DNA from 3 places in the Lentzea sp. NPDC058450 genome. Region 3 is predicted to be linked to each of the others. Evidence: riboswitches for the same ligand, from Rfam matches in the RefSeq annotation. Region 3 holds a riboswitch; each other region holds the start of a gene.
What was found. A riboswitch is a leader RNA that binds a small molecule or an ion and turns the genes downstream of it on or off. The one in region 3 is predicted to bind thiamine pyrophosphate.

Region 1 (2,257 bases), on a different contig from region 3:
TCGTAGTAGCGCTGCGGGAAGCCCCAGAAGTCGTAGACCAGCGGCACGGTCGTGGTCGCGCCGATGGTCGTCGGCGCCTCCTCCCAGTGCGCGGAGACCATGAGCACGGCCTCCGGGCGCGGGAGGGTGGCGGACCAGTCCTTCAGCTCTCTGGTCCACGTCTCGTCGTCAGCCAGCGGGGGTGCCCCGTGGCTCAGGTACAGCACAGGTGCGCTCACGTCGTCGAGAGTACGCCTGATAGTTCAAATTTCAACGATCAAGTTCGGATTTGAACGACTTGGCGGCCTTGCGCGGGTCCTCGGCGTCGGTGATGGCCCGCACGACGACGACACGGGTGGCGCCCGCCGCCTTGACCTCGTGCAGGTTCGTGAGGTCGATGCCGCCGATGGCGAACCACGGGCGGTCCGTCTTGGTGGCGCGGACGAGGTCGAGGCCCGGTGCCGGACGGCCCGGCTTGGTCGGGGTCGGCCAGCACGGGCCGGTGCAGAAGTACTCCACGCCGGGTTCCGCGGCCGCTTTTGTCATCTGGTCGACGTCGTGGGTGGACCGGCCGATCACCACGTCCTCGCGGACGATCCGGCGGGCCAGCGGCACCGGCAGGTCGTCCTGGCCGAGGTGCAGCACGTCGGCGTCGACGGCGTGGGCGATGTCCGCGCGGTCGTTGACGGCGAGCAGCTTCCCGTGGCGTTCGGTGGCCTCCGCGAGGATCTCGATGGCCTCGATCTCCTGCTTGGCCTCGAGTGACTTGTCCCGCAGCTGGATGATGTCGACGCCGCCCGCGAGGGCCGCGTCCGCGAACTCGGCCAGATCAGGCCGGTTCGGCGTGCAGAGGTAGAGCGTCGCGTCGGCGAGTCGTTGCCTGATCAGGTTTCCGTCGAGTCCTGGCACGTACGCACGTTAACCGTTATGTTGAGCAAGGTCCGCACGGGAGCCTGGAGAACACCGGGCTGAGAGGGAGCGTGGTTCGCTCCGACCGTCGAACCTGATCCGGGTCATGCCGGCGCAGGGAGCGTGAATGCCTTGAGTAGTGTGGAAGTGGCCGTCCGGGGTGGCGGCGTCATCGGCCTGTCCGTCGCGTTGGCGTTGGCACGGGCCGGGTTCTCGGTTTCGGTGTGGGATCACGGGTCGCCGCACGCCGGTTCGCGGGTCGCGGGCGGGATGCTGGCGCCGTTGACGGAGGCGTGGCCCGGCGAGGAAGCCGTGGTGGCGCAGGGGGTTGAGGCGCTCGCGCTGTGGCCGTCGTTCGCCGCGTCGATCGGCGTGCCGTTGTTCGAGGCCGGGACGCTGGCGGTCGGCACCCAACCCGGTGACCTCGCCGACCTGCGGCACGCGGGGGAGTTGCTGACGTCACGGGAGATCCGCGCCCTGGAGCCTTCGCTGGGTCCGGCGGTCCGGGGTGGCGTGTACGCCGCGGGTGACCTCGCCGTCGACAACAGGCTGCTGCTTTCCGCACTGTGGAAGGCTTGTGTCGATCTGGGCGTGCGGTCTGATGTGGACGGACGGGTCCAGGTGATCGCCGCCGGGGCGTGGAGCGGGGCGTTGCACCCGGCGTTGCGCGACGTCATCCGGCCGGTCAAGGGCGAGATCCTCCGGCTCACGCACCGGCCAGGGGCGTTGCCGCCGCCTCGGCACACCATCCGCGCGCTGGTCTCGGGCCGTCCGGTGTACCTCGTGCCGCGCGACGACGGACTGGTCGTCGGCGCCACCCAGTACGAGGCCGGGTTCGACACCGACGTGTCCGTCGCGGGCGTCCGGGACCTGTTGCGGGACGCGGAAACCGTGCTGCCGGGAATCGCCGAGTACGCGCTGACCGAGGCCGCCGTCGGGTTCCGCGCGGGCAGCCCGGACAACGTGCCGGTGGTGCGGTGGCTCGAACCGGGCGTGATCGCGGCGACGGGCCACCACCGCAACGGGCTGCTGCTCGCCCCGCACACGGCTCGGACCGTGGTCCGTCTGCTTGAGGAGGGAACTTCGTGAAGGCACAGGTGAACGGGACTTCCCGCGACTTGGCCGAGGGCACGTCGGTGGCCGCGGTCGTGACGCTGGTGGGCGCGCCGGACAGGGGCGTGGCCGTGGCGCTGAACGGCGCCGTGGTGCCGAGGGCGTTGTGGGACAGGACGATCGTGCCGGACGGCGGCGTCGTCGAGGTGCTGACCGCGGTCCAGGGAGGCTGACGTGGACGATCCGTTGATCATCGCGGGCCGGGAGTTCCGGTCCAGGCTCATCACCGGCACCGGCGGTGCCGCGAACCTCTCGG
Region 2 (2,257 bases), on a different contig from region 3:
CGTCACGTCGTACGCGCGCAGGATGTCGCACAGCTCCTCGAAGTGCGTGTAGAGGAAGCTCTCCTGGTGGTGCGCGAGGCACCACGCGGCCATGATCGAACCGCCGCGCGACACGATGCCCGTGACGCGCTTCGCGGTCAGCGGCACGTACCGCAGCAGCACGCCCGCGTGCACGGTCATGTAGTCGACGCCCTGCTCGCACTGCTCGATCACGGTGTCGCGGTAGACCTCCCACGACAGCGCGGCCGGATCGCCGTTGACCTTCTCCAGGGCCTGGTAGATCGGCACGGTGCCGATCGGCACGGGCGAGTTGCGCAGGATCCACTCGCGCGTCTCGTGGATCCGCTTGCCGGTCGACAGGTCCATGATCGTGTCGGCACCCCAGCGGGACGCCCACACCATCTTCTCGACCTCGTCCTCGATCGACGACGACACCGCGGAGTTGCCGATGTTGGCGTTGATCTTCACGAGGAACTTCTTGCCGATGATCATCGGCTCGGCCTCGGGGTGCTTGCGGTTCAACGGAATCACCGCACGCCCGATGGCCACCTCGGCGCGCACGAACTCCGCGTCGACGTTCTCGCGCACCGCGATGTAGCGCATCTCCGGGGTGATGATCCCGGCCTTCGCGTACGCGAGCTGGCTGACAGCTCCGTTGATCGGTTCCCGTGCCGCGACCCACCCGGACCTCAGGTCGGGCAGTCCACTGTGGACGTCGATGGTCGCGTTGTCGTCGGTATACGGACCGGAAGTGTCGTACAGATCGACATGTTCGCCGTTGGTCAGTTCCACCCTGCGGAAAGGCACCCGGACGTCAGCAGAGACTTCCCGGTACACCTTGCGAGAGCCCGAGATCGGGCCCGTGGTCACACTGGGCTTGACCGAACGGTCGTCAAGTGCCGTCACGACATTCCTCCCTACGCCGGCATTACCCGGTCAGGTTCAGGCGGTCGGTGACACCGGCACTACGGCCAGTCACCCTCTCAGCCCGCTCAGGCGCGAGCTCCCGCGTTGTGTTGAGTTGTCGAGAACCGACCATAGTCAGAGCGCGCCGCTGCTGCCAAGGGCGTCGTTTGCCCCTAATCTCTTCCCCGTGGCTGATCACCAGCCGTTCCCGCCCGGCGCGCGACGCGGCCAGCGTCCCGCCGTGGTCTCGGCATGCCCGTCCTGCGGGGAGCTCGCCGGTCGCGGCTACCCCGACTGCGGTTTCTGCGCGGAGCTGCTCGACCAGTTCTGGCTGGCCGACTGGGAAGCGCTGCGCACGTCGTCGCAGCTCGCCGACCGGGAGCTGGCCGAGCTGGTGACCTCGGCCGACGTCGGGCAGTACCCGTGGACGTGCGTGGACTGGGCGATGACGCTGCTGGCCTGCTCGCGGTGCGGTGCCGAGCTCGGCACCGGGCCCGTCGAGTGCGTGCGGTGCGCCGTCACCGAGGAACGCCGCTGGAACTGGGACCACGCGGCGCACCCGTACACGATGAGCGCGAACGAGCACCTGCTGCGCGTCGCCAGGGCCGCGCTCCGGGCACCTCACCGGCGTCGTCCGGCCGTCGTGCAGGCCTGGCAGCTGGTGCTGCCGTTCCTGATCGCCGGTGAGGTGATCGAGTTCGGTCGTCTGGACCGCATCCGCGCGCACGTGCTCGCGGGCGGCTACGCGTCGATGGCCGCGTGCCACACGTTCGCCGAGCTGGCGGGCCTCCCCGAGCTCTTCTGGCGGCGGGGAGGCGACGCGATCTCAACGCGGGTCGAGTACCAGCCGGATTCCGAGCGCCAGCAGCACGCCGCCCGACAGCTTCTCCAGCGCGGGACGGACGCGCGGCCTGCTCAGCCAGCCGCGGATGGTGTGCAGGATCGACACGATGATCAGGTACCAGACGGTGTCGATCAGGACCCACCCGACGGCGAGGAAGAGCAGAACCCCCTGGCCGGCCTCCCCGGCAGGCACGAACTGCGGTAGGAACGAGATCGCGAACACGCCGAGCTTCGGGTTGGCGAGGTTCACGACCAGGCCGCTGCGGAACGCGTGGCTCGCGGGCGGAGGTTCGGACAACGGCATCGTCTTGCTGATCAGGGCCTTCACGCCCAGGTAGATCAGGAAGACCGCGCCGATGATCCTGAGCCCGTGGTAGGCGATCTCCGACGCCGTGAGCAGCACCGACAGGCCCAGTGCGGCCGCGACCGCCCAGCAGGCGACGCCGACCTCCATGCCGAACACCGTCGCGAGCGCGGCTTTTCGCCCGTGCACCGACTGTCGCAGGAC
Region 3 (2,257 bases):
CGGTCCAGCCGAGCAGTCCGCCGGCGTCGAGCGCGGTCAGCAACGCCTGCCAGCCCTTCTGGGCGTGCGGCAGGTAGGTGGCCCGGTCGAGCACGCCCGCGTTGATGCCGGCGGCGATCGCGTAGGTGATCATCGCGGTGGCCGCCGAGTCCTTGCCCGTGGCGCCCCAGAAGCCGTCGTGGCGTTGCAGGAGCTTCAACGTCTTGAGGCTCTTCGCGAGCGTCCTGGCGTACTCGGCGCGGTACGGGTGGTCGGCCGGGAGCGCGAGCACCGCCTTCGCGAGACCCTGCACGGCCCAGCCGTTGGTCTGCACGTTCAGGCTCCACAGACCGGTGAAGTCGTTGAACGTGCGGGCTTTCAGCGCTTTGTACGACTGGAACGAGTAGTCGAGCATCGCCTTGTCGTTGTCGGCCAACGCGATCCGCGTGAACGACGGCAGCGCCATGGCCAGCGCGTCCGGCTGCTGCCAGTGGTTCTTCCCGTCCTTCACCTGGGTGCGCAGGTTGTCGCGCAACGGTTGCAGCACCTCGGGTTCCGGGTGGAAGAACGCCACGTCGAGGTACGGCTCACCGGTCGCCTGCGCGTCCGGGGCGAAGGGGTTCGCGGGGTCGACGGGGAGCAGATATTTGTTCGCCTGCACCCACGGCCACGTCTTGTGGTTGCTGATCCCGGTGGTGCGCACCTGGGCGAGGTTGCCGACGTGGAAGCCGGCGTTGGACCAGGTGTTCGCCGCCTGGTCCACACCCCGGTCGACCCAAGCCTGACTGGCCTTGATCATCGTGTCCGTCACGGCACAAGGAACGGCGTTCGCGCCGGTAGGAATCGCGGTAAGTGTCCCGGTCAAAACCAAGACGAAAAGTGATGTGCGCAACCGCATGAGGGTGTTCCCTCTCATTTCCGCGGGCGGCGGCAGCGCACATCTTGACCGAATCAGCCCAGCGCGTCCAGGACCCCGTCGATTTCCTCGGCGAGGGTCACGTCGAGCGCGGTGATTCCTCCCTTGTAATGCGTGGACAGGCGAAATGTCAGTGTCTTGTAACGGATGTCGATGTCCGGGTGGTGGTTGTCGTTCTCGGCGATCTCCGCGATCCGGTTCACGACCATGATCGCTTTGGAGAAGCTCTCCAGCTCCACGGTCCGGACCAGCGCCGCGTCCTGGGCGCTCCAGTCGGGCAGCTTGGGCAGCACGTCGTTCAACTGATCGTCGCTCAACAGCTCGGCCATGTCCTGATCGTCCCATCACGTGACGTAAGCTGCGCGTTTACCACGGGAGTCCGGTGAAGCGCCGGGCTGAGAGGAGGGCTCGCAAGCCCTCGACCGTCCACCTGATCCGGGTCATACCGGCGTAGGGAGAGGTTTGCTGTGAGAAGGATTTTGGCTGTTTGCGCTGCTCTCGTACTGGCCGGGTGCTCGGCCGGAACGTCGACCGCACCGCAGTCGCACGAGGTCACGCTGGTCACGCACGACTCGTTCGTGGTGAAGCCGGAGGTGCTGGACGAGTTCCAGAAGTCCTCGGGCATCACGGTGAAGCAGATCGCGAGCGGTGACGCCGGCGAGCTGACGAACAAGCTGGTGCTGACCAAGGCGAACCCGATCGGCGACGTCGCGTTCGGCGTCGACTCGACGTTCGCGTCGCGGGCGCTGAGCGAGGGCGTGTTCGCCGAGTACGCCTCGCCCGAGGCCGCGAAGGGCGCGCAGCGGTACAAGGCCGACGACTCGAACCGGCTGCAGGCCGTCGACGTCGGTGACGTGTGCCTCAACATCGACCCGGCCAAGCTCGGCGGCGTGGAGCCCAAGTCGTACGAGGACCTGGTCGACCCGAAGTTCAAGGACATGCTGGTCGTCGAGAACCCGGCCACGTCGTCGCCCGGTCTCGCGTTCCTGCTCGGCACGGTCGCGAAGTTCGGCGAGAACGGCTGGCAGGACTACTGGACCAAGCTCAAGGCCAACGGCGTCAAGGTCGTGAGCGGCTGGGAAGAGGCCTACAACCAGGAGTTCTCCGCCACCAAGGGCACGCGGCCGATCGTCGTGTCGTACGCGTCGTCGCCGTCGGCGGAGGGCGGCAAGACCAAGGCCGTGCTGGACACCTGCTACCGCCAGGTCGAGTACGCGGGCGTTTTGAGCGGGGCCAAGAACCCCGAGGACGCGAAGAAGGTCCTCGACTTCCTGCTGGGCGAGAAGTTCCAGGCCCAGGTGGCCGAGCAGATGTACGTGTACCCGTCACGTGAGGGCGTCGCGCTGCCCGAGTCGTGGGCCA

Region 1: another riboswitch for thiamine pyrophosphate. It lies ahead of ACFWNN_RS27575 (FAD-dependent oxidoreductase); the one in region 3 lies ahead of ACFWNN_RS14280 (thiamine ABC transporter substrate binding subunit).
Region 2: another riboswitch for thiamine pyrophosphate. It lies ahead of thiC (phosphomethylpyrimidine synthase ThiC); the one in region 3 lies ahead of ACFWNN_RS14280 (thiamine ABC transporter substrate binding subunit).

What each region holds. Positions count from the first base shown of each region.
Region 1 is NZ_JBHXLO010000019.1:111,262-113,518, reverse strand. Features, by position in the region: gene ACFWNN_RS27585 (dioxygenase) at 1-218, opposite strand, end outside; gene thiE (thiamine phosphate synthase) at 250-888, opposite strand; TPP riboswitch at 915-1,026, shown strand; gene ACFWNN_RS27575 (FAD-dependent oxidoreductase) at 1,012-1,977, shown strand; gene thiS (sulfur carrier protein ThiS) at 1,974-2,174, shown strand; gene ACFWNN_RS27565 (thiazole synthase) at 2,176-2,257, shown strand, end outside.
Region 2 is NZ_JBHXLO010000019.1:105,053-107,309, reverse strand. Features, by position in the region: gene thiC (phosphomethylpyrimidine synthase ThiC) at 1-906, opposite strand, end outside; TPP riboswitch at 896-1,020, opposite strand; gene ACFWNN_RS27530 (LysE family translocator) at 1,733-2,257, opposite strand, start outside.
Region 3 is NZ_JBHXLO010000007.1:238,982-241,238, reverse strand. Features, by position in the region: gene ACFWNN_RS14290 (glycoside hydrolase family 88 protein) at 1-790, opposite strand, end outside; gene ACFWNN_RS14285 (4a-hydroxytetrahydrobiopterin dehydratase) at 931-1,224, opposite strand; TPP riboswitch at 1,259-1,369, shown strand; gene ACFWNN_RS14280 (thiamine ABC transporter substrate binding subunit) at 1,363-2,257, shown strand, end outside.